Regions from separate parts of the Blautia fusiformis genome, predicted to be linked through region 1. Evidence: predicted binding sites of a transcription regulator. Region 1 holds the regulator's gene; the other holds the start of a gene.
What was found. The regulator NrdR, encoded in region 1, represses ribonucleotide reductase genes. The targets are predictions, from matches to a motif close to CACAANATNTTGTG.
Positions count from the first base shown of each region.

Region 1 (16,138 bases):
TTTCAGAAAAAAGTACAGGCTGGGTTGTTGAGAACAAAGTGAACAGCAGCATTCCAATAACGCGGGAACCTTCGGGAAAATCTTCTTGAGGTTTTTGACGGGAAGGCTTACAATATGAACCAGAAACTTTGAAAATGTAAGGAAAGGAATAATAGCAGTATGAATGAAGAAACACTGGAGATTTCTTTTGACCAGATAGAGAAAGAACGGGGGAAATATCTTCTGATAGATACCCGTGATAAAGTAACTGTAGAATATGGAATGATCCCGGGAGCAATCTCTGTTCCGGAACAGGAACTGGAAGAGCGGGCAGAAGAACTGAGGGGGGATAAGATCCCGGTCCTTTACTGTACAAGAGGGCTTTTCAGCCAGGAGGGTGCAGAGATGCTCCGGGAAAAAGGAATTCCCGCACTGAGCCTGAAAGGTGGATATACAGGATGGCTTTTTCAGCAGATGCAGAAAGAATCCGGTAAAGAGAACAGTGAAGAAGAGGAAAATGATGCAATGGAACAGCGGCGGAAGGATATCGAGCTGAGTATCCGCAAAAAGTTCCATAAGCAGCTGTTTTCCAGATTTGCCAGGGGAATCAACGATTATGAGCTGGTGAAGCCGGGAGATAAGATAGCAGTCTGTATTTCCGGTGGTAAGGATTCCATGCTGATGGCCAAACTGTTCCAGGAACTGAAGCGTCATAACAAGTTTCCCTTTGAACTGGTGTTTCTTGTGATGGATCCGGGATATAATGAGGCAAACCGTGCGGTGATCGAGCACAATGCCAGGCTTCTCGGGATTCCGATCACAGTGTTTGAGACTGAGATCTTCGATGCGGTTTATAATATAGAAAAATCCCCATGCTATCTCTGTGCCCGTATGAGAAGGGGCTATCTTTACAGCAAGGCAAAGGAGCTTGGCTGCAACAAGATCGCTCTTGGACATCACTATGATGATGTGATCGAGACGATCCTGATGGGAATGCTTTACGGAGCGCAGGTACAGACTATGATGCCGAAGCTCCATAGTACAAATTTTGAGGGAATGCAGCTGATCCGTCCTATGTATCTGATCCGGGAGGCAGATATCAAACACTGGAGAGATTATAATGACCTTCATTTTATCCAGTGTGCATGTAAATTTACCGATACCTGTACTACCTGCCGTACAGATGGTACCAGTGTTTCCAAGAGAATGGAGATCAAGAATCTGATTGCAGAACTTAAGAAGGTAAATCCACATGTAGAAAGTAATATTTTCCGAAGTGTGGAAAATGTTAATCTTCATACAGTTATCGCATACAAAAAAGATGGAGTGAAACATTCTTTTCTGGAAGGGTATGAGGACTGACAGATATAAATAAAAGCTGCTCAGGCGTTAGCCCGGGCAGCTTTTACTTTTTCCCGCTGTTTGGTAAGATCATAATATTCATCAGAGATGATCCCGCGACTGGAAAGTGCTTCGTAGGTTTTCTGCTGTGCGGGGGTCATCTTCATTCCGATCGTGGAATTGACATCGGTCAGTACGCAGCTTGTTTTTTCTACCAGCCAGAAAAGTGCGGAATCATCATCGGGGATCATTTTCCAGATTTCGTTTTCTGTATATGGAAGAAGGGACATGAGAGTTTTTAAGTGTCCATCCTGGATCAGACGGTAATCCCCGTCCGGCATGATGATGCCATCGCCATAGAGTTCTTTTTTCTGTTCCATTTTCTGCAGAAGTTTTTCTGTGAGTTTCATGATCGGCTCCTTGATCTTTATTATTTCAACAGTTTTCAGGCACTGCTTTTTTATGAAGTTAAAAAAATAACAATCAGCGTCTATTGTATGAAGCGGCGACAAAAATGTCAAGAGGTTAAAAAGATTTTCGATGCTTATGAATGATTTTTGTTGTGCAATTTGTTTGCTTTTGTGAGGCTAAAGGTTAAAATTATGTAAAAATTATCGTAAAATAAGATCTTCTGTGGTATAATATGAATATTCAAAAAATTCAAGGAAGGACGATGCAGATGTTGAAAAACTGGAACCCGGAACAGATTCCGGAAAAAGAGGATATCAAAGTGCGTTTAAGCGCTGCAAGAACCAGATTATATGAATTGCAGATGGCTCTGAAAGAGCATAAGATTCCGGTGATCGTGCTGTTTGAAGGCTGGGGAGCTTCCGGAAAAGGAAGTACCATAAGTAAGGTGATCAAGAATATCGATCCTCGTTTCTTCAAAGTTGCGACTATGTCAGCACCTACAGAGGAAGACCTTCGGAAACCATTTCTTTACCGATATTTCAGGGAAATCCCGGAAGCGGGCAAGTTTACATTCCTGGATTCAGGATGGATGGATCAGACCTGTCGTGAACGTATGGATAAAAAGCTGAAGGGTGACAATTATTCAAAACGGATTGACAGTATCCGGAGATTTGAACGTCAGCTGACGGATAATGGATATGTACTCCTGAAATTTTTTATGCAGATCGACCGGAAAGAACAGGAAAAACGTATGGGCATCCTTCTGGAAAGCAAGGATACCAGATGGAGAGTCAATGAATATGATCTCTGGCAGAATGATCATTATAAGAAGTGCAGAAAGATTTTCGACCAGTATATGCAGGATACCAATACATCTGCGGCTCCATGGTATATTGTCGATGCCGGTGACCGGAAGTGGGCAGAACTGCAGGTACTGGAAACCATGATCAGCAATATAGAGGTTGCCATGGAAAACAGCAAACATGCAGTGCCGATCCTGCAGAATGTTTTTCCTCTGGTGGAGATGCCCAGATTAAGCGAGATTCCTCTGGATGGAAAAGAAGTGGGGGATGAAGAGTACAAGGCAGAGCTTAAGGAACTGCAGGCAAAGCTTGGAAGTCTGCATAACCGTCTTTACCGAAAAAGAGTGCCTGTGATCATCACCTATGAAGGCTGGGATGCTGCCGGAAAGGGAGGAAATATCAAGAGGATCACGGAGGCTCTTGATCCCCGTGGATTTGAGGTACATCCTATCGCAAGTCCGGAGCCTCATGAAAAAGCCCGTCATTATCTGTGGCGTTTCTGGACAAGGCTTCCCAAGGATGGTCACATTGCCATCTTTGACCGGACGTGGTACGGAAGAGTGATGGTAGAACGTCTGGAGGGCTTCTGCAGCGAGAATGACTGGAGACGTGCCTACAATGAGATCAATGAATTTGAGAAGGAGCTTTCTGACTGGGGCGCTGTGATCGTGAAATTCTGGGTCCACATTGATAAGGACACCCAGCTTGCCAGGTTCAACGACCGCCAGAGCAATCCGGAAAAACAGTGGAAGATCACGGATGAGGACTGGAGAAACCGTGAAAAATGGGATCAGTATGAAACAGCAGTAGATGAGATGCTTCAGAAAACCAGTACTGCTTATGCACCATGGCACATTCTGGAATCCGTAGATAAGAAATATGCAAGGCTGAAGGCGCTTCGGATCGTGATCGAAGAAATTGAGAAAGCGCTGAAATAAGAGATAAAAGCTGCGGCAGGATAACAGATATTCTGCTGCAGCTTTTTGTCTGAAGAGAGATGAATCAATTCCGGAGATAGTTTCGCATACTGCGAAGAGCATGTTTTTCCAGTCGGCTGACCTGAGCCTGGGAGATACCAATCTCATCAGCTACCTCCATTTGGGTTTTTCCCTCGTAGAAGCGGAGATCGATAATGTGACGTTCACGCTCTCCAAGCCGGTTCATGGCATCTCGAAGAGAAATATCCTCCACCCAGTTTTCTTCCAGGTTCTTTTTATCACTGATCTGATCCATAACATATAGGGTATCTCCGCCTTCGGAATACACGGGCTCAAAAAGGCTTACCGGGCTCTGGATCGCATCCATGGCATAGACGATCATTTCCTTGTCGATACCGATCTCATCAGCGATTTCTGCAATGGTAGGCTCTTTGAGATGCTGCCGCATATAGTTTTCCCGGGTATAGATGGTTTTGTAAGCGATATCCCGCAGAGAACGGCTGACCCGTATGCTGTTGTTATCACGGAGATATCTTCGGATCTCTCCGATGATCATGGGAACTGCATAGGTGGAAAATTTTACCTGAAGAGTGGTGTCGAAATTATCGATCGCTTTGATCAGGCCGATGCAGCCGATCTGAAAAAGGTCATCCGGATTTTCACTGCTGTTCTGAAAACGCCGGATCACGCTTAAAACAAGCCGCAGATTGCCTTTGATGTACAATTCCCTGGCTTCTTCATCGCCAGCTTTGATTCTTTTAAAGAGCTCCGCCTTTTCTTCCTGATCGAGAACGGGAAGGGTTGAGGTATTTACTCCGCAGATTTCAACTTTATTCAGTGCCATCTTAGAATCCTCCTTGTCTTGTCAGTACATTAAGATGATTCTCAGAGGGCGGTTGAAATATACTTTTTCAGGGAAAATATAAAAAATAAAGGGCCTTGACAATAAGGAGGTATTTATTCTCCGGACAGCAGTTTTTCATTACGGAAATCAACAAGGATGATATCTTCGCCGATCTGGCGGATGCAGTCCCATGGAATGGAATATTCATTTTCTTTGGAAAAACACCAGCAAAATTTCCCCGGTTCCGGCATGATCAGGGCTTTCAGACGTGCGGTTTCACAGCAGAATTCCACATCAAGAGGGCAGCCAAGACTGCGGCAGGTATGGATATTGATCACTTCTTTTTGTTTCAGCTCACAGATGCGCATAAATTCATCACCTGGTATGATTTTATGGAAAATCTGTAAAATTTATGCAAGTCCGATTATTGACACATTATGTGCATTTATTTTATAATAAAAACGAATTTAGTAATGATTTACTGATCCGGAAAGGGGGAGAGTTCTGTGAGATGTCCGTTCTGTAACCAGGATAATACAAGAGTTGTAGATTCCAGACCTGTAGAGGATACCAATTCCATCCGCCGCCGCCGTCTCTGTGATGCCTGCGGAAAGCGTTTTACAACTTATGAGAAGGTGGAAACGATTCCGCTGACTGTGATCAAGAAGGATCAGAACCGGGAAAGCTATAAACGTTCTAAGATCCAGGATGGTGTTCTTCGTGCCTGCTATAAGCGCCCCATTCCCATTGAGAGAGTGGAAGAGATGATCGATTCCATAGAAGGAGATATTTTCCGGTCAGAAGACCGTGAGATCAGCAGTACCAAGATCGGAGAGATCGTTATGGAGCATCTGAAGGATCTGGATGCGGTGGCGTATGTACGCTTTGCGTCTGTATACAGAGAGTTTAAAGATGTCAGTACCTTTATGGATGAGCTGAAGAAGCTGATCAATTAAGAGATTAAATGAATAGACCGCAAATGCAGGAGATTTCAGGCCGATTGTCAAAAGACAACCGGCCTTTTTTGAAACATGAATGTTTGATTTTTCAGAGATCGTAAAAGTGGATACAAAAAAAAACAGGAACCGCATGGGAAAATCCTCTGCGGTCCCTGCTATAAATATACATTAATGATTCAGGAAACTTAATTAAACAATACCCTGAGCTTTCATAGCGTCAACAACTTTTTCGAAGCCGGCGATGTTTGCACCTACAACATAGTTGTCTTCCATACCGTAACGTTTAGCAGCGTCATCAGTTTTGTGGAAGATATCGATCATGATGTTGTGGAGTTTCTCATCAACCTCTTCTCTTGTCCAGGAAAGTCTCATGGAGTTCTGGCTCATCTCAAGTGCAGATGTGGCAACACCGCCAGCGTTTGCGGCTTTACCAGGCATGAAGAGAACACCGTTCTCCTGAAGGTATGTTGTTGCATCAAGAGTAGTAGGCATGTTTGCACCTTCAACGACGTATTTGCAGCCATTTGCAACCAGTGTTTTAGCTCCGTCAATACCAAGCTCGTTCTGAGTAGCGCATGGAAGGTAGATATCACATTTGATATTCCAGATGCCAAGTCCCTCAGTGTAGGTAGCGCCCTCAACACGGTCTGCATATTCTTTGATACGTCCACGTTTTACTTCTTTGATATCCTTTACGACGTCAAGGTTGATTCCGTTCGGATCGTAGACATATCCGTTGGAGTCGTTCATTGCAACAACCTTGGCACCAAGCTGAGTAGCTTTCTCAACAGCGTAAATAGCTACATTACCGGAACCTGTTACAACGATTGTTTTTCCTTCTACGGAATCATTGTGAGCTTTGGCGATCTCGTTGAGCATGTATACAACACCGTAACCGGTAGCCTCTGTACGGATCAGGGAACCTCCGAAGGAAAGACCCTTTCCTGTAAGGACACCCTCATAAAGGCCACGGATTCTCTTATACTGTCCGAAGAGATAACCGATCTCACGTCCGCCGACACCGATGTCACCAGCCGGAACATCTGTATCTGCGCCGATATATTTGCAAAGCTCTGTCATAAAGCTCTGGCAGAATGCCATAACCTCTCTGTCAGATTTACCCTTAGGATCGAAGTTGGAGCCACCTTTTCCACCGCCGATCGGAAGGCCTGTAAGAGAGTTTTTAAAGGTCTGCTCAAAACCAAGGAATTTCAGGATACCCTGATTTACAGAAGGATGGAATCTTAAGCCGCCTTTGTATGGTCCGATGGCGCTGTTGAACTGAACACGATATCCCTTGTTAACCTGTACAGTTCCGTTATCATCGATCCACGGTACTTTGAAGGAGATGATCCTCTCTGGCTCTACAAGACGCTCAAGGATAGAAAGTTTACGATACTCTTCCTCATTTTTGTCAATTACGACTTTAAGGGAATCGAGAACTTCCTTAACTGCCTGATGGAATTCTGGCTCGCCAGGATTCTGTGCTACAACTCTTTCATAAACTTCTTCTGTGTAAGACATTGTTGTTTCCTCCTCATCACATATTAAATTGCGTTGAAAACTAAATTCGAGTGCTATTATACATTAACATGCTAAAAAAGGGAAGTGCTAAATTTAATTTTTTTAAATTTTTATTTCTTGCGTTGAAAGCCTAAATGTGAGATGATATAGAATAAATATTTTTTGACTATGAAATTAAAATGGTTAAATAATAGTGAAAATTAGAAGAGGAGTGGTTTTTATGAGAACATTCGGGAAATCATCAAAGCTTGACAACGTGCTGTACGATGTGCGCGGACCGGTTGTGGATGAGGCTGCCAGAATGGAAGAAGATGGAATGGAGATTCTGAAGCTGAATATTGGTAATCCGTATCCGTTTGGGTTTTCAGCACCTCAGGAAGTGATCCTGGATATGCTGAGTAATGTTCGTACTTCCCAGGGATATTCCGATTCCAAGGGCATTTTTTCTGCAAGAAAAGCGATCATGCAGTATGCACAGCTTCGCGGGATCCCGGGAGTTACCATTAATGATATTTATACGGGAAATGGTGTCAGTGAACTGATCAACCTCTGTATGCAGGCGCTGCTTGATAACGGGGATGAGATCCTGATCCCGGCTCCGGATTATCCGTTGTGGACAGCTACTGCAACACTGGCAGGCGGAAATGTAGTTCATTATATCTGTGACGAACAGTCTGACTGGTATCCGGATATTGAGGATATCAAGAGCAAGATCACACCAAGGACCAAGGCGATCGTTATCATCAATCCCAATAACCCTACAGGTGCAGTATATCCGAAGGAGATCCTGGAACAGATTGCAGACATTGCAAGAGAAAATGAGCTGATCATCTTTTCTGATGAGATCTATGACCGTCTTGTTATGGATGGATATAAACATACATCGATTGCATCCCTTGCACCCGATGTGTTCTGTGTAACATTTTCAGGATTGTCCAAGTCTCATATGATCGCAGGTTTCCGCATCGGATGGATGATTTTAAGTGGTGCAAAAAGTAAGGCGAAGGGTTATATAGAGGGAATCAATATGCTCTCTTCCATGCGTCTCTGTTCAAATGTTCCGGCACAGTCCATTGTACAGACTGCACTTGGCGGATATCAGAGTGTCAATGAATATACGCAGCCGGGCGGACGTGTTTATGAGCAGAGAGACTTTATTTACAAGGCACTGAATGATATTCCGGGAATTTCCGTTGTAAAACCACATGCGGCATTTTATATATTCCCGAAGATCGATACTGAGAAATTCAATATTTTCAATGATGAACAGTTTGCTTTGGATTTTCTTCATGAGAAACAGGTGCTTGTTGTTCCGGGCAAGGGATTCAACTGGAACCAGCCGGATCACTTCCGTATTGTTTATCTGCCGGATATCCGCCAGCTTGACAAGGCAATGAAGAAGATGAAAGAGTTCTTTGCTACATATAAGCAGGGCTGATCGCAGATAGACAAGAAGAGATTTGCGATCCGCATTCGCTGCCTGCTCATAACCGATAAACTGTAAAGCAGGTATTCGGTTATATTTTCGGCATAGACCGGAACCGAAAAAAATGTTATAATATATCTGAAATATCCCGGCCAGCTACGCCGGGATATACAAATAAGACCAGAATTGCTTGAGAGGGGAATGAGGAGGGACCGTTATCGAACAGCAATAAAACAGAAATCGAAAGGGGAAATAACTGATGAGCAAATTCAACATGAAAGTGACACCTGAGATTGAGAAACTTACCCAGATCTGTCGTGAGAATGACAAACTGGATCTGTCTTTATATGGTAAATACGATGTCAAGCGAGGCTTGCGTGACCTGAATGGAAAGGGTGTCCTTGCAGGACTGACCCAGATCTCCAATGTCCAGGCAACGAAGATCGTGGACGGAAAAGAGGTTCCCTGCGCAGGTAAGCTTTCTTATCGCGGGTATGACATTAAGGATCTGACAAATGGTTTTATCAATGACCGGCGCTTCGGCTTTGAGGAAGTAACCTATCTGCTTCTTTTCGGAAAGCTTCCGGATCAGGAAGAACTGAATGGATTTTCCGGGATTCTTGCGAACCAGCGTATGCTTCCGCGGAATTTTGTAAGGGATGTCATTATGAAGGCACCATCCAGAGATATTATGAACGCTCTGTCAAGAAGCGTGCTGACACTTTATTCCTACGACAAAGACCCGGATAATATTGAACTGGAGAATGTGCTCCGTCAGTGTATCAACCTGATCAGTGTTTTCCCGCTGTTATCTGTTTATGCATATCAGGCCTATAACCACTATGAGAGAGGCGAGAGTCTTTATATCCATCAGCCTAAAAAGGAGCTTTCCACAGCTGAGAATATCCTGCGTCTGTTAAGACCGGATAAGAAGTATACGGCACTGGAGGCAGAGATCCTTGATATTGCTCTGATCCTTCATATGGAGCATGGCGGTGGTAATAACTCTACTTTTACTACACATGTGGTTTCCTCTTCCGGGACAGATACGTATTCTGCGATCGCGGCAGCACTAGGTTCTCTGAAAGGCCCGAAACACGGCGGTGCCAACATCAAAGTCGTAAAAATGTTTAACGATATGCGTAAACATGTACATGACTACAGTGATGAAGAGGAGATCAGTGCATACCTTAAGAAGCTTCTTCATAAAGAGGCCTTTGATAAACGTGGACTGATCTATGGTATGGGACATGCGATCTATTCTGTTTCAGATCCACGTGCAGAAGTCTTTAAAGGCTATGTGGAACAGCTTGCAAGAGAAAAGGGCAGAATGAAGGATTATCAGCTGTATGCTGCAGTAGAGCGTCTTGCACCAAAGGTTATCGCAGAGGAGCGTAAGATCTATAAGGGTGTCAGTGCCAATGTGGATTTTTACAGCGGATTTGTTTACAGCATGCTGGATCTGCCGCTGGAGCTTTACACACCGATGTTTGCTATTGCACGTATCGTAGGCTGGAGCGCACATCGTATGGAAGAGCTTATCAATGTGGATAAGATCATCCGTCCCGCATATAAGAATGTCCTTCCGGAAGCAGAGTATATTCCTCTTTGCGAGCGATAGGAAAGGACTGAGGTGGAATAGATGTTCAGATGCTTTTTTCCGGATGAATATCTGGATTCTGCGTATGGGATCGATTATGAGAAGCTTTACAGAGAAGGATACAGAGGGCTGCTCTTTGATATCGATAATACCATTGTTCCCCACGGGGCACCGGCAGATGACCGGGCAAAGAAACTGTTTGAAAAGCTGAGGGCTCTCGGGTTTCGATACTGTTTTGTATCCAATAACCAGAAACCTCGTGTGGAGCCCTTTGCCAAAGCAGTAGAGGGGGATTTTATAGAAAATGCCCATAAACCGGCTGTGAAAAATTATAAAAAAGCCTGCCAGGTGATCGGAATCGATCTTGACAGGACGATCTTTATAGGAGATCAGTTGTTTACGGATATTTATGGAGCAAAGAGAGCAGGGATCCGGACGATCCTTGTGAAACCGATTCATCCAAAAGAGGAGATCCAGATCGTACTGAAGCGATATCTGGAAAAAATAGTATTACATTTTTACCAAAAAGAGGAGGGAAAGAATTCATGAACCATATTGTAATCATCGGCTTTATGGGTTCAGGAAAGACACGAGTTGGAAAGAGACTGGCGAAGGACCTGGGGCTTCCGTTTATTGACGTGGACAGACTGATCGTGAAAAAAATGAACATGTCAGTAAAGGAGGTATTTGAACGCTTTGGAGAAGCATTTTACCGTGCGCTGGAGACTATGGCAGTCAAGGAACTGTCCACAGACAGCGAACGGAAGGTAATCTCTGTAAGTGCGGGATTGCCTCTTCAGGAGCAGAACCAGAAATATCTCCAGAGTATGGGAACGATCATCTATCTGAAGGGATCTGCTGCAACGTTGATCAAACGTCTGGAAGGAAGTAACAATCCCACATTGGAAGGAACTGAGAATAAAGAAGAGAAGATCAAGAAACTTCTGAAACAGAGAGATCCGGTTTATGAGAAGTTTGCGGACATTAAAGTTGTCACAGGAGTGAAGCCTTTTGATGAGCTGATCGCAGAAATTGAAGAAAAATTGAAGGCTTAAACAAAAAAACAGTTGAAAAATGGCAAAAGGTATTATAGAATAATCCATAGCGAAAAAGAACCGCATATATTAAGGAGGAAATATTTATGATTTCAGCAGGTGATTTCAAAAATGGTATCACACTTGAAATTGATGGAAACGTATGTCAGATCGTTGAATTCCAGCATGTAAAACCAGGAAAAGGCGCAGCCTTTGTAAGAACAAAATACAAGAACATTATCACAGGCTCTGTAGTAGAGAAATCCTTCCGTCCTACAGAGAAATTCCCGGCAGCACGTATTGAGCGTGTAGATATGCAGTATCTGTATCAGGATGGTGGTTTATACTACTTCATGAATACAGAGACATATGATCAGGTTGGTCTTACAGAGGAGCAGGTTGGCGATTCTCTGAAATTTGTTAAGGATAATGAGATGGTTAAGGTTTGCTCTCATAACGGAGAGGTATTCGCAATCGAGCCACCTCTTTTTGTAGAGCTTGAGGTTATTGAGACAGAGCCAGGATTCGCAGGAAATACAGCACAGGGTGCTACCAAACCGGCAACTGTTGAGACAGGTGCACAGGTTCAGGTTCCTCTGTTCGTAAACCAGGGCGACAAACTGAAGATCGATACAAGAACAGGTGAGTATCTCTCACGTGTATAATGCAGCAAAAAACCCGCGTAAGCGGGTTTTTTTGTGCCATAAAATTAAAAGATCATTTTGACAGTATTTAAAATACCAAAGTTTGAATGCATATTCCAGACTGTACAGGTAAGAAAAAACGGTACAGTCTGGACTTTTTTTGAAATATCCTTGACACGAAAAATCATTCTGGTATAATTAAACCCAGTCAAAAAACTGACTAAGAAGTTCGTCTGTCCACCAGAGATGACCGGAAATGATCCTGTCACAGAAGTCTTTTAAGGGCTTGTACTGGTTTCGACGGGGGCTTTGAAGTTAGGGAAGCCATCCGCAGACTCCTGGACTGCGTACCAACCGGGAACTAAATATAAACGCAGACGAAAAGTTAGCGTTAGCAGCCTAAGCTGCTCGTCAGCCCCGTTGCACTCACACATCGGGAATCTGGCGTCGACCATGTGAGAAACCTTGCCGGGTAAGCTTTGCCCCGGTAGATGTATCATGAAGCTACTGAAGCAGTAAGCCTGTCGGTGGGCGTACTGCTGAGGGAATGTTAAATCAGCGACTGTGATGGGAGATGCCTTAAGGGATAGGCTTTCGGACAGGGGTTCGATTCCCCTCAGGTCCATTTATGGAACGTCCCGGAAAGACAGCATTTATGCGGCTTTCCGGGAATTTTTTTTACTTTCTTTATTACTCGTGGATATCAGGGAATTCTTCGCAGATACAGAAAGCGATGGTGATAGAATGAAAAAAACTCTGCTTAACAGAAAAAAGCAGAATAAGAAATCTGATTATTATGATTATAATCTGGTAGCTGTTATTGTACTGCTGGTGTGCTTTGGACTGGTCATGCTTTACAGTACCAGTTCATATATGGCAGAAGTGAATTATGGCAACGATATGTTTTATTTTAAGAAACAGGTACTGATCAGTGCAGCATGTCTGATCGGAGCGTTATTTATTTCAAAAATACTGGATTATCATATCCTTCTTCCTTTTACAACTGCGTTGTATGTGGCTTCGCTGATCCTTATGGGACTTGTGCGGACTCCGCTGGGACATTCCTCTCATGGTGCTACCAGATGGCTGTATATCGGACCGATCAACTTTCAGCCTGCCGAGCTGGCAAAGATCGCGGTTATTATCATGATGGCTTACATGATCGGAAAAATGGGACGAAAGGTGAAAACTTTAAAGAGCTGTATGATCCTGGGACTTCCGGGGGCAGGACTTGCGCTTGCGGCTTATATACTTACAGATAACCTGAGTACAGCCATGATCATTTTGGGAATAACAGTTGGAATGGTGTTTGTGGCACATCCGGATATGCGTCCGTTTATTGCTGTGGCAGCGGCAGGAGTGATCCTTATTGTGATCGGAGTACTTTTTCTGGTTGCGACGACCAAGAATAGTGACAGCTTCCGTGTTATGCGAGTACTTGTATGGCTTCAGCCTGAGAAATATTCCGATGAAGGCGGTTATCAGACGCTGCAGGCATTGTATGCCATTGGCTCCGGAGGGCTTTTTGGCCGCGGGCTTGGAAATAGTATCCAGAAGCTTGGAAGTGTTCCGGAAGCACAAAATGATATGATCTTTTCAATTATCTGTGAGGAGCTTGGAATTTTCGGAGGGATTTTTGTACTGATCCTGTTCGGATATCTTTTGTACAGGTTGTTTTTTATTGCGCAGAATGCACCGGATCTGTTTGGCTCACTGATCGTTACCGGGATTTTTATACATATTGCGCTGCAGGTGATCCTTAACATTGCCGTTGTACTGAATCTGATGCCCAATACAGGTGTCACCTTGCCCTTTATCAGTTACGGAGGAACGTCCATTGTGTTCCTGATGCTGGAGATGGCAATAGCTCTCAGCGTGGCCCGTCAGATAAAATTTCAAGAGTAAAATAGTTTTAAAATCAAAATATTTTTGCTCTGGAGCCATTTTTTGGGAAAATCCTCTTGACAACTGTTTTTGCAGACTATATACTTTGCTCAAAAAGAGGAAACAGATTCGATCTGTAACGATTAAAGGAGAGAATAAGACATGTTAGAAAAAATGAAAGAAATGCTTGCAGAGCAGTTAAATTGTGAGGCATCTACAATCACACCGGAGACATCTTTCAAGGATGATCTTGGTGCAGATTCTCTTGACCTGTTTGAACTGGTCATGGCTCTTGAGGATGAGTACAATGTTGAGATCCCGGCAGAGGAGCTTACAGATCTGAACACAGTTGGAGATGTGATCGATTATCTTAAGAACAAAGGCGTAGAAGCATAAGCAGAAATCTAGGATCCTCTGGGACGACAGTGTCTCAGAGGATTTTTTTTGTATATGCGAAGATACATGAGAGGGATGGCAGGGTATTCCGCCGGAAAACCTATGGACATTTTGAAGGATTTGGGTATATAATAGCACCTATAAAGAGAAACAACAAAAATGAGGAGAAAAGAAATGACAAAGATCAGAACAAGATTTGCACCGAGCCCTACAGGAAGAATGCATGTGGGTAATTTAAGAACAGCTCTTTATGCTTATTTGATCACAAAACATGAAGGCGGAGATTTTATCCTCCGTATTGAAGATACAGACCAGGAACGTTATGTGGAGGGAGCTGTAGATATCATCTACCGTACTCTTGAGAAAACAGGACTTCTCCATGATGAGGGACCGGACAAGGATGGCGGATTTGGCCCGTATGTACAGAGCGAGCGTCAGGCAACAGGCATGTATCTGAAATATGCCAAACAGCTTATTGAGCAGGGAGATGCATATTACTGCTTCTGCGGCAAGGAAGAACTGGAAAGCATGAAACGTACTGTTGCAGGTAAGGAGATCTCTATTTATGACAAGAGATGTCTCCATCTTTCCAAGGAAGAGGTTCAGCGCCGTCTGGATGCAGGTGAGCCGCATGTTATCCGCTTTAATATGCCAACAGAGGGAACCACTACATTCCATGATGTTATTTACGGAGATATCACCGTTAACAATGAGGAGATGGAGGATTTGATCCTGATCAAATCTGACGGTTATCCGACCTACAACTTCGCAAATGTAATTGATGATCACCTTATGGGAATCACACATGTTGTAAGAGGTAACGAATACCTTTCCTCTTCACCGAAGTATAATCGTATTTATGAGGCATTCGGATGGGAAATCCCGACCTATGTTCACTGTCCGCTGATCACAGACGAGACACATCAGAAGCTTTCCAAGAGATGTGGACATTCTTCCTATGAAGATCTGATCGATCAGGGATTTGTGACAGAGGCAGTGATTAACTATGTTGCACTCCTTGGATGGAGCCCGGCAGACAACCGTGAGATCTTTTCTCTTCCGGAGCTTGTGGAGGCATTTGATTATCATCATATCAACAAATCACCGGCAGTTTTTGACATTGCCAAGCTGAAATGGATGAATGGTGAGTATATCAAGAAGATGGATCCGGAGGCATTCTATGAGAGAGCACTTCCGTATCTGAAAGAAGTTCTGAAAAAAGACTTTGATCTTAAGAAGATTGCAGGAATGGTTCAGACCAGAATTGAAGTATTCCCGGATATTCCGGAGCTTGTAGATTTCTTTGAGGCAGTTCCGGAGTATGACAGTGCGATGTACCGCCACAAAAAGATGAAAACAACAGAGGAGACTTCTCTTGCAGTTCTCAAGGAAGTGCTTCCGGTACTGGAAGCACAGGAGGATTATACCAATGATCCGCTGTATGCATCTTTAAGCGCTTTTGTAAAGGAGCACGGATATAAGAATGGTTATGTTATGTGGCCGCTTCGTACAGCAGTATCCGGCAAGCAGATGACACCGGCCGGTGCAACAGAGATCATGGAGATCATTGGCAAGGAAGAGACACTGAAACGTGTACATGCAGCAATCGAAAAGCTTGAAAATAAATAAGAGTGTGATCGATAATCCAGTTATGAAACGAAATCCATCTCAGAAAAGGGCAATCGCCCACCTGTCAGGACCTATGATGGTTCTGGCAGGCCCCGGTTCGGGGAAAACTTCCGTCATAGTAGAAAGAACAGCACATATGATCCAGGAAGGGAAGATACCGGCTTCCTCTGTTCTTGTTGTGACTTTTTCCAGGGCAGCAGCAGTGGAAATGAAAGAACGGTTTCTGAAATTTACCAGTGTTCAGCGAACCGGCGTTACTTTCGGGACTTTTCACGGAGTGTTTTACGGGATCCTCAAACAGGCTTATGGTCTGAATGGAGGAAATATCCTGTCAGAAGAAGAAAAATATGCGATCTTAAGAGAACTGGTGGTAAACTGTGCTGCAGAACAGTCCCAGGAAGGGGATTTTGTGGAAGATATTGCCAAGGAGATCAGTGTTGTAAAAGGTGGAAGGATCTCTCTGGAACATTATTATTCTTCCTGCTGCCCGGATGAAGTATTCCGACAGATTTTTCAGGGATATCGAAAAGTCCTGAATGAAAGAAGAAAACTTGACTTTGATGATATGCTGTTAAGCTGTTATGAACTTCTGAAAAAGCGAAAAGATATCCTATCTGCATGGCAGAAGAAGTTTCACTATATTCTGGTGGATGAGTTTCAGGATATCAATCATCTTCAGTATGATATCGTGAAGATGCTGGCAGCACCGGAGAACAATCTGTTTGT
Region 1 covers NZ_JAJEPT010000002.1:49,212-65,349, forward strand. Annotated here, with positions in the region: gene LKD46_RS02090 (PP-loop family protein) at 160-1,341, shown strand; gene LKD46_RS02095 (hypothetical protein) at 1,362-1,730, opposite strand; gene pap (polyphosphate:AMP phosphotransferase) at 2,000-3,472, shown strand; gene sigG (RNA polymerase sporulation sigma factor SigG) at 3,537-4,316, opposite strand; gene LKD46_RS02110 (YlmC/YmxH family sporulation protein) at 4,430-4,684, opposite strand; gene nrdR (transcriptional regulator NrdR) at 4,823-5,272, shown strand; gene gdhA (NADP-specific glutamate dehydrogenase) at 5,465-6,799, opposite strand; gene LKD46_RS02125 (aminotransferase class I/II-fold pyridoxal phosphate-dependent enzyme) at 7,020-8,237, shown strand; gene LKD46_RS02130 (citrate/2-methylcitrate synthase) at 8,485-9,846, shown strand; gene LKD46_RS02135 (YqeG family HAD IIIA-type phosphatase) at 9,868-10,374, shown strand; gene LKD46_RS02140 (shikimate kinase) at 10,371-10,880, shown strand; gene efp (elongation factor P) at 10,967-11,524, shown strand; RNA gene ssrA (transfer-messenger RNA) at 11,786-12,131, shown strand; gene LKD46_RS02155 (FtsW/RodA/SpoVE family cell cycle protein) at 12,248-13,408, shown strand; gene acpP (acyl carrier protein) at 13,550-13,783, shown strand; gene gltX (glutamate--tRNA ligase) at 13,958-15,412, shown strand; gene LKD46_RS02170 (ATP-dependent helicase) at 15,435-16,138, shown strand, end outside.

Region 2 (16,138 bases), on a different contig from region 1:
AAGTGTTCATAATTATGTTCATCATTTTGTAAAAGTGGAGGATGCCGCAGACGCTGCTATCATGTTTAAAAACGGCTGTCTTTACAATCTCTATGCCTGCAACATTTACGGAGCCGATTCCCCGATCAATATTGAACTGATCGGAGAAAAAGGACGCCTGGGTCTTAAGCAGGACATGGGCTATTACGAGCTGGACGGCACCTATGCCGAGATCCGAAACACTTATGAGACCACAAATGTGGGCCCTGATTACTGGGGAAGCAGCCATCACCTGCAGATCCGTGACTTCTACCGTTCTGTCCGTGAGGATCTTCCTGTTGCCATCGACGGACTGGAAGGCAGAAAAACCCTTGAAATGGTAAAGGGCATCTACCTTTCCTCTGCCAGAAGAGAACGCATCTCTCTCCCCTTTGAGGATGTAACCTACAGTGATCTGAACCAGCCGGTGAAATAACTACGTCACTATTCTGTAACTATAAAAAACGGATGCTTTATCTCCTGCAGCATTTCCACAGGAGGATAAAGCATCCGTTTTTAATATTCTTATATTTATAATGTCTTTGAAAGAAACTCTCGAAGTCTCTTATTCTTTGGATTTGCAAAGAATTCCTTAGGAGAATTTTCTTCCTGGATCTTTCCTTCATCAATGAAGAGGACTCTGGTTGCCACCTCGCGGGCAAAGCCCATCTCATGAGTTACCACAACCATGGTCATGCCGGATCTTGCAAGCTCCTGCATCAGTTCCAGGACCTCTCCTACCATCTCCGGATCAAGAGCAGATGTAGGCTCATCAAACAGCATCACGTCCGGGTTCATGGCAAGAGATCTTGCAATGGCGATACGCTGCTTCTGACCGCCGGAAAGCATGTCCGGATAGGAATCTGCCTTATCCGGAAGACCTACTCGCTCCAGAAGCTCCAGTGCCGTTTTTTCAGCCTCTTCCTTACTCATAAGATTCAGAGTCACAGGTGCGAGCATAATGTTCTCTTTTACTGTCTTATGTGGAAAAAGATTAAACTGCTGGAATACCATTCCGATCTTCTGACGATGACGGTTGATATCCACCTTGGAATCTGTGATGTCGGTTCCCTCAAAGAGGATTTTTCCCCCGGTCGGCTCCTCAAGGAGATTCAGGGAACGGAGGAATGTAGATTTACCACAGCCGGATGGTCCGATAATGGCTACTACTTCACCTCTGCGGATCTGTGTGGTGATCCCGTTGAGAACCTGATTGCCGCCATAGGCCTTTTCAAGTCCCTGTACATCCAGAAGCACTTCATTACTTACGCTCATTGGTTCTCAGCCTCCTTTCAAGTCTTCCTACCAGATAGGTAAGGAAGCAAACGATCACAAGATAGATCGCAGCTACTACCAGCAGCGGGAACAGTGCACTGTAGGTCTGGCTTCGGATAATGTCTCCGCCACGGGTCAGATCCATAAGTCCGATATAACCACTGATGGATGTCTCCTTCAAAAGTACGATCAGCTCGTTTCCAAGGGCCGGCAGGATGTTCTTGACCGCCTGCGGAAGAATGATCTTGATCATAGTCTGTGTATAGTTAAGACCCAGGCTCCGTCCTGCCTCAAACTGTCCCTGATCAATAGACATGATACCGGAACGGACGATCTCAGCCACGTATGCAGCAGAGTTCATACCAAAGGCGATAATGGCAACAACTATCTTACCCGGATCTATGGTTGCAAAAATAACATAAAATACGATCAGCAGCTGTACCATCGTTGGGGTGCCACGGATCACAGTCAGATAAACACGACAGATCACATTAAGGATCTTAAGCTTACCTGTCTTATCATGTGTAGAACGGACAATAGCAATGACAAATCCCAGAAAAATACCAAGAAGTACAGCAAAAAAAGTAATGATGATGGTATTTTTCAGACCGGACAAAATGAACTGCCAGCGATTGTCGTCCAGAAAGTTAAACTGAAACTGTTCAATAAGACTCAAAATTTCCACCCTTTCCAAAACTACAGGTTCCGAAATCCGGAAAACATACCCGGATATCCGGAACCTGATCATTCGCTACTGAACCCTGCAACGAATATCTGTTTCTCAGCTTATCCGCTCAGAATCCTCTGATTCCTCTGTGCAAAATTATTTCTTTACAATAACAACCTGCTCTGCAGTTGTGTACGGATCAGTGAAATCAACGCTCTTTTTACGATCCTCTGTTACTGTCATTCCTGCAGCACCGAAATCAGCTTTTCCGGATTTAACAGAATTTACGATCGCATCAAACTCCATATCCTCGACCTTCAGCTCATATCCAAGCTTGTCGCAGACAGCCTGAGCGATATCAACATCAATACCTACGATCTTATCTCCGTCATAGTATTCGTATGGCTGGAAGGTTGCGTTTGTTGCCATGGTAAGAGTTCCCTTGGAGTGATCTGCATCCTTAGGAGTCTCATATGGTGTCTTACCTGCATCATCACCGATATAGTTATCTCTGATGGAATCCAGAGTTCCGTCATCCTTCAGCTCCTTCAGAGCCTCGTTAAACTCTTTGGTAAGGTCTGCATTATCTTTGGAAAGACAGATCGCATACTCCTCTTTGTCAAAAACGCCCTCAACGATCTCAAGATCATCATTTTTCTCAACAAATTTCTTAGCAGGCTCGCTGTCGATCACTACACAGTCAACCTTGCCCTGTTTCAGAGCCATAACAGCATCGTTACCTTTGTTGTATCTCTCTACTGTTGCGTCTTTAACCTCTGTAGCGTCTGCATCACCGGTTGTTCCAAGCTGAACACCGATCTTCTTACCCTCCAGATCATCTGCGCTCTTGATCTCATCTGCTGCAAAAACAGCGGATGTCATAGAAACTGTCATAGCTGCTGCAAGTGCAAGTGCCATAAATTTTCTCTTCATTTTTTCTTCCTCCTGAATTCTATGTACTTTACGTTAACTGTCTCTCTGCTTGTAACAGCACAATCCGTAATGTACAGCATAATTATACATCTCCATGCATATTACTTTGTTTTATGATACCATGTTTCTGACAAAATGCAAGCACATAAAATCCATAAATACGAAAATCCACTTCTAATTTACCGGAATTTCACAGGGAAAATTCACTTTTCGATAACAATTGTCCAGTATACTATACTATTAAAGGCAACAAATGGAAAAAACCTGCGTGTTTTTTCCATGGGGTCTTGTGTTCCAACAGAAAAAACAAGTATAATATTCAGAAACAAGAGGAGGTTACTATTATGAAATTCACGAAAATGCACGGCATTGGAAACGATTATGTATATGTAAACTGTTTTGAGGAGACTGTTAAGGATCCGGCCGCAGTGGCAAAATTTGTCAGCGACCGTCATTTTGGCATTGGTTCCGATGGGCTGATCCTGATCCGCCCGTCTGAGATCGCAGACTGCGAGATGGATATGTACAATCTGGACGGCTCTCAGGGTGCCATGTGCGGAAACGGTATCCGCTGCGTTGCCAAATATGTCTATGACCACGGCATTGTGGACAAAACTTCTTTAAGCATCGCCACAAGAAGCGGTATCAAATATGTGGATCTTGCCATCCGCGACGGCAAGGCCTCCATGGTAAAAGTCAACATGGGCTCCCCGATTCTCACTGCAAAAGAGATCCCGGTGGTTGCCGAAACCGAGCAGGTGATCGACGCCCCCATCACTGTCGCTGGAAAAGAATATCACATGACCGCAGTTTCCATGGGTAATCCTCATGCCATCATCTACGTAGACGATGTGGACAGCCTTGACCTGGAAAAGATCGGCCCGTCCTTTGAAAATCACGTATGCTTCCCGGACAGAGTCAACACTGAGTTTGTTCAGGTGATCGACCGCCACACCGTAAAGATGCGTGTATGGGAGCGTGGCTCCGGAGAAACCCTTGCCTGCGGCACAGGCGCCTGCGCAGTTACGGTAGCTTCCATCCTCAATGACAAGGTTGACGGCAGTAAGCCGGTTACTGTACAGCTTCTTGGCGGAGACTTAAACATCTCCTGGGAAAGAGATGAAAACCTTGTATATATGACAGGACCTGCAACTACGGTGTTTGACGGAGAGATCGATCTTGGATTTTTAGGTGAATAGATGAAAACGGAGGGAGCTTTTCGAAGCTCCCTCCTGCGTATTATATTTCCGCATATCCCCTCTTCAAATAAATACCAGAACCCTCTCCACGATAAACACCGCCGCACATGCCAGCAGGGCTACTGTGATCAGGCTTTTTTCCTTATATGCAGCAATAAGTGCTACCAGGAAACCTGCTGCACCGGAGATGATGCTGTCTGTGGCCTTCAGGATGGCCGGGAAGGTCATGGCTGCCAGACAGGCATATGGCACATAATACAGAAAGGACTTGATAAACGGGCTTCTGATCTCTTTTTTTGCAAGAGCAAGGGGCAGCATACGGATGAGATAGGTGACAATTGCCATCACCAGGATATAGAGATATACATTATGACTCATGAACGGCTTCCCCTTTCTCTTCCAGCGGGCAGAAATAAGCCGCCAGGCCTGCTACCAGAAGTGTTGTGATAATGATCATAAATCCGGATGATACCTGTTTTAACACCGGTGTCACCGCAAAAACAGTACTGACTGCCATGGATGCCGCAACAACCCCAAGAACCGGTCTGCTCTTTTTGGACGGCGGGATGATGATGGCCAGGAACATTCCGTAAATGGCAACGCTCAACGCACTAAGCATAAAATCCGGCAAAAGGCTTCCGGAGATTCCTCCTGCCAGAGTTCCAAGAGTCCATCCGGGAATTGCCACGCACATGGCTCCGTAATTATAAAATACACTGACCTTTCCCTCCTGAGCCGCACTGATCCCGAAAATTTCATCGGTGATACCAAAAGCAGCGATGTATTTCAGGATACCGGACTCTTCACGCCGGAATTTCTGGGACAGGGAAAATGACATCAGGCAGTATCTCAGGTTGATGATCAGCTGGGTCATTGCCATCTCCCACATGGAGCCTCCCGCAAAAATAATGTCCAGTCCCGCAAACTGACCGGCCGATGTCAGGTTGGTCAGGGAGATCAGAACTGCCTGCCAGATACTCAAGCCGCCGGCAACAGCCATCATGCCAAAGGTAAAGGATACCGCAAAATATCCAAGAGCGATGGGAACTCCATCCTTCATACCTTTTCTGAAACTTTCTCTTTTCATCGATTTCCTCCATTGTATGTACATTCTGTTATAAAACGCAACTATGAAAAGCACCTTTGCAGGCTTCTCCGATCTGTGCAGCGATCACCAGCGTCTCGTCTTACAGCGATCCAATAAATTAGTGCATCGCTATAGTTCGTTGTACATGTAAATAAGAGCGTGCCCGGAAACTTTTCTGCTTCCTGACACGCCCCTTTATTGTAGCATTGCCATATCAAAACTTCAATACTTCACAGCAAACACAGCTGTGCTTTTTCACCGATTTTATGCTTTTTCCACTATTTTATAGTAAGATCTGGCTGTCATGGAGTAGATCAGTCCATAGACCAGCGCAAAGGCCAGAACCGTTCCCGCAGTGCAGCCCACGTACAATTTTGTATTGGCCATTCCGAACAGCAGCAGGAGCCGGCGGATCAGCGGAAATGCCATGGAAATATGCACCATTGCCATCACAAGCGGGATAAAAAATACCAGAAGGATCTGTCTGCGGATAGCTCCTTTCACCTCTCTGCGGCTCATACCTACTTTCTGCATGATCTGGAACCTTCTCTGATCTTCGTAGCCCTCTGAGATCTGTTTGTAGTAAATGATCATCGCCGTTCCCATAAGGAACAGTGCTCCCAAAAAGATTCCAATAAACAGGGTCGTTCCATTATCTACATAATACGTTTCGTACTCACTCTGGCGGACACCACCGATCACGATGGTATTCTCTGAAAAGCCACCGCTTCTGCAGTAATCTTTCAGTGCCTGATAAACAGCCTGGCCATACCGGATCCTTTCCTCCCCGCTGCCACGGATATCTACACCCAAATGAACTGTGAGATCTTTTCCAGCCTCGTAGGCATCAAGACCTTCATACATCTTTGTCCGAAGCCCGTCAATATACTCGAAATCGGAATCCGTCACAACAATTGCCGCCATATTGGATACCAGATTGTTCATGGCACTTAAAGGTGCTTTTTCCAGCCATTTTTTTACTGCAAAATCCCGGTCATCAATTTTTAATATGTCTTTTTCCTTTTCAGACGGATACCAGGCAAAGATCTCGCCGTCGTGAAGATCTGTTTTTTCACCGGTAAGTTTCTCATACTCAGACTGACGGATCGTATACAGATCTACGGATTTTCCATCTTCTGAGTAACTGTAAGCCTGTCCGATCATAATACCGTTTTTTTCCTGCCTGCAGCCGATCTCGAGATAAGTTTCGTCCACTGTTTTTTCTGCCGGCACCTGATCATTTTTGATTGCCTGTGCAAAAACTTTCTGAATCTGTTCACTCTGTTCCTGGCTGATGCCCGAAATCCTGGCATCCGTATCAAAAGGATACCGGTTCACCATGATGTCACCCATTCCAAAATACAGCGACACAGTCATAGAAAGAAGCAGGAGCACTCCTGTACTTAAAATACAGATGCTGGCCAGGCCTGCCGCATTTTGTTTCATACGATAGATCATGCCGGAGACACTGATAAAGTTGCCAGTTTTATAGTAGAACTTTTTGTTCTTTCGCAAAAGTTTCAGGATTACAATGCTTCCTGCGGTAAAAAGAAGATACGTTCCTGCCATAACCAGAATCACTGCCAGAAGAAAAATGAAAATTGCCTGGATTGGGGATTCCGTGGTTACTGCCAGATAATATCCCACTCCAAGAGAAATCATCCCCAGAAGTGCCATGAGCCATTTTGCCCGGGGCTCCTTCTCTCCTGTGTTTCCGCCTCTCAGAAGTTCTATGGGGTTATTCATCCTTACTCTGGTAAGATTCAGTGCCAGAATAACAAGAAAAATCCCTCCAAATCCTGCGATGCAAAACAGGATTCCTGTAATGGAAACATAAAATCCCAGCACTGCCGGAACATGAAGAAAACGGAAAAGCAAAAGCAGGGAGAGCTTGCTTCCAAGGATGCCAATCCCGATCCCTGCCGTCAGAGAAAGCAGCGAAGTCATGATTGTTTCCAGAAACATCACTTTTCCGATATGGCCTTTTTCCAGTCCCAGAATGTTGTAAAGCCCGATTTCTTTCTGTCTGTGTTTCATGAGAAAACTGTTGCTGTAGATCAGAAAGATAACGCAGAAAATTCCAACAACCACTTCACCGGTTCCTACGATCATCCTCACTTCTGCTGCCTGGGGCACTGCTTTCTCCAATGTGGGACAGTCCCGCAGAAATTCCATCATATACATCATGGCAATGCAGAAAATGCAGGTAAGCATATAGGGAACATAGGTGCTCCGGTTATTCCGGATGTTCTGCACTGCCAGTTTTCCAAACATTCCTTTACGCATAGGTCTCACCGCCTGTCGTAAGGATCGTCAGGGTATCTGCAATCATCTGGTACATTTCCTGTCTTGTTTTTGTGCCACGGTAGATCTGGTGGAACACTTCGCCATCCTTGATAAAAAGTACTCTGGATGCGTGGCTGGCGGCCTGCGCGCTGTGAGTTACCATGAGAATGGTCTGGCCTTCCCGATTTACCTCATTGAACATGGAAAGAAGATCGGAGGCTGCACGGGAATCCAGGGCTCCGGTCGGTTCGTCCGCAAGGATCAGCTTCGGATCTGTGATCAGTGCCCTTGCAACTGCTGCTCTCTGCTTCTGTCCGCCGGAAACCTCGTAGGGGAATTTTTCCAGAAGCTGGTTGATGTGAAGGGCTTTTGCAATGGGACGGATCTTCTGCTCCATCTCCTGATAATCTTCCCCTGCCAGCACGAGAGGAAGATAAATATTGTCCCGGAGGCTGAAGGTGTCCAGAAGATTGAAATCCTGGAACACGAAGCCTAAGTTCTTCCGACGGAATGCGGAAATTTCTTTTTCTGTCAGGTGAGTAATGCTTTTTCCTTCCAGAAGCACTTCGCCGGATGTGGGGCGGTCCAGGGCTGCCAGAATATTCAGAAGTGTTGTTTTTCCGGAACCGGACTCTCCCATGATCGCCACATATTCTCCTTCTTCCACCGAAAATGTCACATTGAAAAGTGCCTGCACTTTATTTCCGCCGAAGCGGGTGCTGTATATCTTTTTTACATTTGTTACTTCCAGTAATGCCATACGCTAATTCCTTTCTTATCTGTATTTACAGCGATCCAGGGAGTCGTGCATCATGTTCTAAAGCGATCGAACCTGATGTAAGAATTACCCGAAACGCTATGTTATGGTTTCAGTATAAGAAAATTCTCCGGCGGCTGCCATCGAAGTAGCTTACATTTTACGGAGGAAGCTTACATTTGTGTAAGGTTAATACATCTCCAGATCTTTTTTCCACAGGCTCATCCGAACTTCCGTGCCTTTATCCACCTGGGAATCCACAGTGATCTCGTGACCCAGTTTTCTCAGGATCTTCCGGCTTAAATACAGACCGATCCCGGTAGCACGGTTGTCCTCCCGTCCATTGACGCCTGTGTAGCCTTTTTCGAAGATGCGCGGAAGATCCTCCGGCTGGATTCCGATGCCGGAGTCTGCGATGACCAGAGTTGCCGGGGCCGTATTACAAATCCCCGGGGCCGTATTCTGCTTCAAATTTGGATTCTCAGATACCCTGTTTCCACGCTCATCCTCCAGCCAGATTTCAATGCCGCCCGTTCTTGTATATTTCAACGCATTGGAAAGAATCTGTCCAATGACAAAACCAAGCCATTTTTCATCGGTAAGAACGATCGCATCTGTCCCCTCATATGATAACGAAAGCTTTTTTGACACAAAGATCCCTGCGTATTTATGGATCTGCTCCCGGATGATCCGATCCAGCGAGCATCGGGTCAGCTTCAGATCGGCAGACATGTCCTCCGTGCGAAGGTAGCCCAGCACCATCTCCACATACTGTTCAATGCGAAAAAGCTGTGCCAGGGACTCCCGGTTCTCCTCCGGCTCCTCCCGAAGCAGCAGGCGTAGAGCAAAGATCGGCGTCTTGATCTGATGTGCCCACATAGTGTAGTAATCGGTCATTTCTTCCAGAGAACGCTGCCGTTCTGTCTCCGCACCCATCCGCATGCCGTCCAGTTTCCGGATGATATCCCTGTAAAGAAGCTCCACCTCATCGGTGGTCTCGCCCAGCCGGTCCAGATTAATCTCCGGAGCTTTTTCCACCAGGATTAAGTTCTGCACCTTCTGTCTGTAACAGGCATAACCGTATAAAAAAACGGCAGCTCCTGCTCCCAGCCACAGAACTGCCAGATAGACCGCCGCCTCCAGGGGAAGCTGGTACAGGCAGATCACTGCTGTCGACACAGCCGCCATAAAAACACAGGCGATGAAAAAAATTTTTGTCTGTTTTAAATATGCTCGAAATGATTCCATAAAAACCTCACACCATATATCCAAGACCTTTTCGCGTGATGATAAAATCCACAAGGCCTGCCGCCTCCAGTTTTTTGCGAAGGCGTGTAATGTTTACGGTCAGGGTGTTGTCATCCACAAAGCTGTCACTTTCCCACAGTTTTGTCATAATGGCATCTCTGGATACCGGTTTCCCTGCCTGGGAAAAAAGCAGTTCCAGGATACGCAGTTCATTTCTGGTCAGTTCCGTCTCCTCCCCGTTCCAGGTCAGTGTCGCTCTGGAAAGATTGAGAACCGCGCCTTTATGTTCCAGGACATTTCCCGGGTTTCCGAAGGAATAGGTTCTGCGGAGGATTGCCTGGATCTTGGCCACCAGTACGTCCATATCAAAAGGCTTGGCAATAAAGTCATCGGCTCCACGGCTCATGGCCATGACCATGTTCATGTTATCCGCTGCGGAGGAGATGAAGATCACCGGCACCTGGGAAACCTTTCGGATTTCCTCACACCAGTGAAAGCCATTATAAAATGGAAGTTTCAGATCCAGAAGAACAAGCTGAGGATCTTTCCCCGCAAATTCCTGCAGTATATTGGAAAAATCCTCAGCCAGAAAAACGTCATATCCCCAGGAACTGAGATGCTTTTTCAGAAGATTCGCGATTGTTTCGTCATCTTCTACAATAAAAATACGATACTTCATTCCTGTTTGTCCCTTTTATGCGATTGATTACGCCTCTGCTTCTCCATCCGGATCTACCAGGCGGTTCAGAACCTGGAATCCATTGTTACGGAGAACACTCTCTGCAACCAGAAGATCCTCACAGTGCATGATCGCTACCGGAACTTTCAGGCCTCTGTGGAAGAAGGTGTAGATGTAATGAAGGTTTACGTTGCTGTCGCCCATGACACTAAGAAGCTTGTCTAACCCACCGATCTCATCCTGAAGGTCTACCAGGATAGCCTGTGTGATACGAGTCATGTATCCATGCTCAGCCATGATCTCATCTGCTCTTTCCGGATTGTCGCATACCATACGGAAGTTTGCAAACTCCGGTGCGTCAAAGCAGCCGAAACCGTAGATATCGATCTGATTCTCTGCAAGAATCTTTGTAACTTTCTGAAGACTGCCTGGAGTGTTTTCTACGAAGACGATGTTCTGTTTTACCATAATAATTTTCCTCTTTTCTGTTATTCTTTTTTATTTTCTTTTTTTATTTTAGCATGAAATTTGGTGGAAGTGAATCCCTTCCCCAGCGGGGCCCTTCCGGGATGGAGCGTTTCGCGTATACATTCATACGTTAAAGCGTAACGCTTTTAATCATTAAATTCAGGTATAAGTATACCCATCTCGACATGAAATGTCAACCATCTTTTCCAGGCCCCAAATCTCAAACATAAAATATCATAACATAAAATATCATAACATAAAATTCCCAATATAAAAAAGGCCAGACACACATCCAACAGACATGCGTCCAGCCATCCATTTTTTACTTACAGTTATTTTGGCAAAAAACTCAATCCAACTCTTCGTCTACATACTTCTGTATATTAGAAGCATTCACATACTTCCTAACCTTCGCCCCGTCAGTAATGACAAGCGTCGGCGCCTGACGGATCCCATACTGCTTGACAAGCTCGGGATTCTGCTCAGCATCGATGATCTCCAGCTCTTCGCCTTCCAGCATTTTCTTTGCCATACGGCAGTTCGGACAAGTGCTGGTCGTAAAAAGATATTTATGAGATTCCACAGGCTGGATCTCCACTTCGTCACCCTTCATGGTCATCACACTGGTGTGGACCTTTTTCAGCTGGGAATGGGTAATATCATAGAGGGTACGGTTCTTGTACTCCTGGGTCTTACCATCGTTCCAGTTCTGTACAGGACGGTAATATCCTGTGATACGGCTGTAAACCTCAGCCTTCTTTCCACATTTCGGGCAGGTGAAATGCTCGCCGCTGATGTAGCCATGCTCCTGACATACGGAATAGGTCGGTGAGATGGTGTAATAGGGCAGGCGATAATTCTCTGCGATCTTACGTACCAGCGCTGCCGCTGCCTTCCAGTCCGGAAGCTTCTCCCCAAGGAATGCATGGAATACGGTTCCTGAAGTATACAGAGTCTGCAGATCGTCCTGAATATCCAGTGCATCAAAAATATCCGCAGTGTAATCAACCGGCAGATGAGAGCTGTTTGTGTAATACGGAGTGTCGCCCTCTTTTCCTGCTGTTTTGATATCCGGATAACGGCTTCTGTCGTGTTTGGCAAGACGGTATGCAGTGGACTCTGCCGGTGTTGCCTCCAGATTGAAAAGCTCTCCCGGATACTGCTCCTGATAGTCTGAAAGACGGTTTCTCATATGCTCCAGAACCTCTTTTGTAAACTTCTGGGTTTCCGGATCTGTCATGTCTTTTTTCAGCCAGCAGGCATTTAAGCCCGCTTCGTTCATTCCCACAAGGCCGATGGTGGAAAAATGATTGTCAAAGCTTCCAAGATATCTCTTCGTGTACGGATACAGTCCCTCCTCCAGAAGCCTGCTGATCACATCTCTCTTGATGTGAAGAGATCTTGCGGAGATATCCATCATGTGGTCCAGGCGCTGATAAAATTCCTTCGGCGTTCTGGAAAGGTATGCGATACGCGGCATATTGATGGTAACAACGCCTACAGAGCCTGTGCTCTCACCGGAGCCAAAGAATCCACCACTCTTTTTGCGGAGCTCACGGAGATCCAGACGGAGGCGGCAGCACATGCTGCGGATGTCGCTTGGCTTCATATCACTGTTGATATAATTGGAAAAATACGGAGTACCGTACTTGGAAGTCATCTCAAAGAGAAGACGGTTGTTCTCGGTATCAGACCAGTCGAATTCCTTTGTGATGGAGTAGGTCGGGATCGGATACTGGAATCCACGTCCGTTGGCATCTCCCTCGATCATGGTCTCGATAAATGCCTTATTGACCATATCCATTTCTTTCTTACAGTCTTTGTATTTGAAATCCATGTCCTTGCCGCCTACGATAGCCGGAAGCTCTGCAAGGTCGTCCGGAACGGTCCAGTCCAGTGTAATGTTGGAAAATGGTGCCTGAGTGCCCCAGCGGCTTGGAGTATTTACGCCATATACAAAGGACTCAATGCATTTCTTAACCTCCGGATAGGAAAGGTTGTCTGCCTTTACAAAAGGTGCCAGATAAGTATCAAAGGATGAAAATGCCTGTGCGCCCGCCCATTCGTTCTGCATGATACCCAGGAAATTCACCATCTGGTTGCAGAGTACACTTAAATGCTTTGCAGGTGCAGAAGTGATCTTACCCTCAATACCACCAAGTCCCTCTCGGATCAGCTGCTTCAGGGACCAGCCTGCACAGTAACCGGTCAGCATGGACAGATCATGGATATGGATATCTGCATTTCTGTGTGCATCTGCGATCTCGTTGTCGTAGATCTCAGACAGCCAGTAGTTTGCGGTAACTGCTCCGGAGTTGCTTAAGATCAGACCTCCTACAGAATAAGTAACCGTTGAGTTCTCCTTTACACGCCAGTCCTCAACCTTTACATAGCTGTTTACGATCTCTTTATAGTCAAGGATGGTGGATTTCATATTGCGGATCTTCTCACGCTGCTTACGATAAAGGATATACGCCTTGGCAACATCAGAATATCCGGCCTGGATCAGTACGTTCTCCACACTGTCCTGGATATCCTCAACAGAAATCCGGTTGTTCTCGATCTTATTCTGAAAATCCGCTGTAACACGAAGTCCCAGAAGATCGATCATATCCGAACTGTAATTCTTACCTTTGGCATCAAATGCCTTATCAATTGCCGCGGTGATCTTCCCCATTTTAAATTCGTCTAATTCACCGTCTCTTTTTACTACCTGAAACATAAGAAAATGCCTCCCTCATGCATTTATTTATAAGCGGATATTCCATTCCGCCTCACTTGCCTGCTTACGAACACACTCCGTTTCCCGATCTGTGTTCAAAGCGCTGTAGGCTTATTGTATCAGACACGCCTCTTTGCGTCAACATAAAAAGTACCATATATAGTGCCCGTTTTGTTCACGGTACTATATATGGTACTGAGTGGATATTTTAACATTATGTGACTTTCGGATAGATTTCCCGCGGAACTCTTGCTTTTACAGCAATCCCTCCTTCGGTATACTCTTCCGAAAGAAGCTGTCCATACTCACGGATCAGCTGGATCTGACCGGCCTCCGAATAAGGAAAAAGCCGTTCCATATAAATCTGTCCTTCTGCCAGTATCTCAGAAAGAAGCTGCTTAAATTCCTCAAGCCCCTCTCCTGTCCGTGCGGAAATCTTCAGCGTATGGTCTGCCCGGAGATCCCGAAAGTTTTCCCCGGAAACACGGTCCTGCTTGTTAAAAAGTGTGATCGTCTTTTTTCCCAGAGCACCAAGCTCTTTCAGGGTTTCATATACGATATGCATCTGTATCTCCGCCTGAGGATTGGATGCATCTACCACATGAATGATATAATCCGCATATTTGGCTTCCTCCAGGGTACTCTTGAAGGCTTCCACCAGATTGTGGGGAAGCTTGCGGATAAAGCCTACGGTATCCGTAAGAAGAAGCTGCTGTCCATCATCCAGTGTCAGAAGACGGGTAGTCGGATCCAGTGTGGCAAACAGCTTATCCTCCGAAAGCACCGAAGCGCCTGTCAGTGTATTCAGAAGCGTTGACTTTCCTGCATTGGTATAACCGACAATGGCTGCTGTCTTCAGATTTCCCACAGCTCTTCTGGAACGGATCAGCTCTCTGTGCTTTTCTACCTGGGAAAGCTCCTGCTTCAGTGCGGATATCCTGTTCCGGATCAGACGACGGTCTGTCTCCAGCTTTTTCTCACCAGGGCCTCTGGTTCCGATTCCTCCTCCAAGTCGCGAAAGAGAAGAACGTAGTCCCACAAGACGTGCAGACCGGTAACGAAGCTGTGCAAGCTCTACCTGGATCTTGCCTTCACTTGTGACGGCACGCTTCGCAAAAATGTCAAGAATCAGCAGGGTACGATCCATAACCTTGCACTCCAGCTCCCGCTCCAGATTATTCATCTGGGCAGGAGAAAGCTCATCGTCACAGATCACACCATTGGCATCCAGGGCATAGAGAAGACCTTTTACCTCTTCGATCTTGCCTTTTCCGATATAGGTGCCCGGATGTACGGCCTCACGATTCTGAATGATCCTGCCTGCAACCGCCGCACCTGCCGTAGCCGCAAGTTCTCCAAGCTCATCCAGGGATTCCTCCATGTCATCCCCCCGATCTGCCTGGACACCGATCAGGATAACCCTGTCCTGTATTTCCTCAAAATATTCCATATCAGCCCTCCGAAGACGTTCTTGTTTTCAGAAAAGCCCGCTCTTTTTTTGCAGCGGAATCTTCAGGGAACATCTCAATATATTCCTGGACCTTGGTCAGTGCAGTAGCAAAATCCAGCTTTTTTTCATAGGCTACGATCTCATTGAACAGAAGACTCTGCATCTCGTCTGTGGTAGCTGTCGGAAGGCCCTTTGTGATGTTATCAAGAGCGGAATCATAATCTCCGCTTCGGATATCGCACAGTGCCAGACCATTATAGCCCTTGGCGGAATCACCCACTGCAGAAATATACTGCTTGTACATTGCCTGGGCATTTTCCACATCATCCTGGGCCAGATATACCATCCCCAGAAGAAGCAATGCTTCCGTATTATCCTTCTTGGTTGCTTCCAGAAGCTCTTTTTTTGCGTTGCTGTAGTCTTCCATATAATAGTAGACACGGCCTCTGTCACAGTGGTCCTGGGCATCCTTGGCCTCAGAAGAAAGAGCAGCTTCCAGATATCTGGTTCCGTCCGCTTCCATATCCTTGTCCAGATATGCCGCATAGATCTCGATCGCCATATCATAGGTGGAATCTTCTCCATAGGCCTGTTTGAAGTTAGATGCGGCTTCTTCGTAGGAATCCATGGCAAGGGCAACCTTTCCAGTGAGAAAATAACTGCCTGCATCCATGGAAAAATCTTCTCCAAGTGTCTGGCAGTCTGCCATGGCATCCTCGTATTTTCCAGACTTCAGCTCTGCAGTAGCCCGGTAGGACAGGATATCCTTACGAAGGCTTTTGCTTACTTTATCGCAGTTCAGAGCTTCCGTGAAGCTATTCACGGCATCCTCATATTTGCCAAGACGCAGGCTTGCGATACCTGCCCCGCGATAGGACTGTACCAGCTTCACTCCGTTCTGGATAGAGCTCTGGTACTCCTCCAGGGCATACTTGTAGCTTCCCTGGGAAAGATCCTTTCCGGCCTGTTCATATATTTTTGTTTTTTCACTGCCGCAGCCGCCCAGAAGCAAGGCTCCTGTAACGGCTGCAAGAATCAATACGGTCTTTGTTTTTTTCATGGAATTCCTTATTCTGCAACAAGCCCTTCGGCTTCCATCACATCAACAACACTATCTACATATTTATGGCAGAGATCATCCGTTCCCGCTTCTACCATAACACGGATCAGCGGCTCTGTACCACTCTCACGTACCAGGATACGTCCGTCATCGCCAAGTGCCTCTGCGGCTGCCTCAATGGCTGCTTTTACCTTTTCGTTCTCCAGTGCTGTTTTCTTGTCGGAAACACGCACATTCCGGAGAAGCTGCGGATAAACCTTCATCTCCTTTGCAAGGTCGCAGAGTGTGG
Region 2 covers NZ_JAJEPT010000012.1:43,079-59,216, reverse strand. Annotated here, with positions in the region: gene LKD46_RS11165 (Gfo/Idh/MocA family protein) at 1-454, shown strand, start outside; gene LKD46_RS11160 (amino acid ABC transporter ATP-binding protein) at 550-1,293, opposite strand; gene LKD46_RS11155 (amino acid ABC transporter permease) at 1,280-1,972, opposite strand; gene LKD46_RS11150 (transporter substrate-binding domain-containing protein) at 2,117-2,893, opposite strand; gene dapF (diaminopimelate epimerase) at 3,238-4,092, shown strand; gene LKD46_RS11140 (AzlD domain-containing protein) at 4,156-4,470, opposite strand; gene LKD46_RS11135 (AzlC family ABC transporter permease) at 4,460-5,179, opposite strand; gene LKD46_RS11130 (ABC transporter permease) at 5,444-7,465, opposite strand; gene LKD46_RS11125 (ABC transporter ATP-binding protein) at 7,458-8,225, opposite strand; gene LKD46_RS11120 (sensor histidine kinase) at 8,412-9,470, opposite strand; gene LKD46_RS11115 (response regulator transcription factor) at 9,478-10,149, opposite strand; gene LKD46_RS11110 (ACT domain-containing protein) at 10,177-10,617, opposite strand; gene LKD46_RS11105 (ribonucleoside triphosphate reductase) at 10,967-13,339, opposite strand; gene hflX (GTPase HflX) at 13,554-14,789, opposite strand; gene LKD46_RS11095 (tetratricopeptide repeat protein) at 14,791-15,849, opposite strand; gene glmM (phosphoglucosamine mutase) at 15,858-16,138, opposite strand, start outside.
Region 2: a site for NrdR is predicted at 13,491-13,504, ahead of LKD46_RS11105 (ribonucleoside triphosphate reductase). Genes of this name have one in related genera too.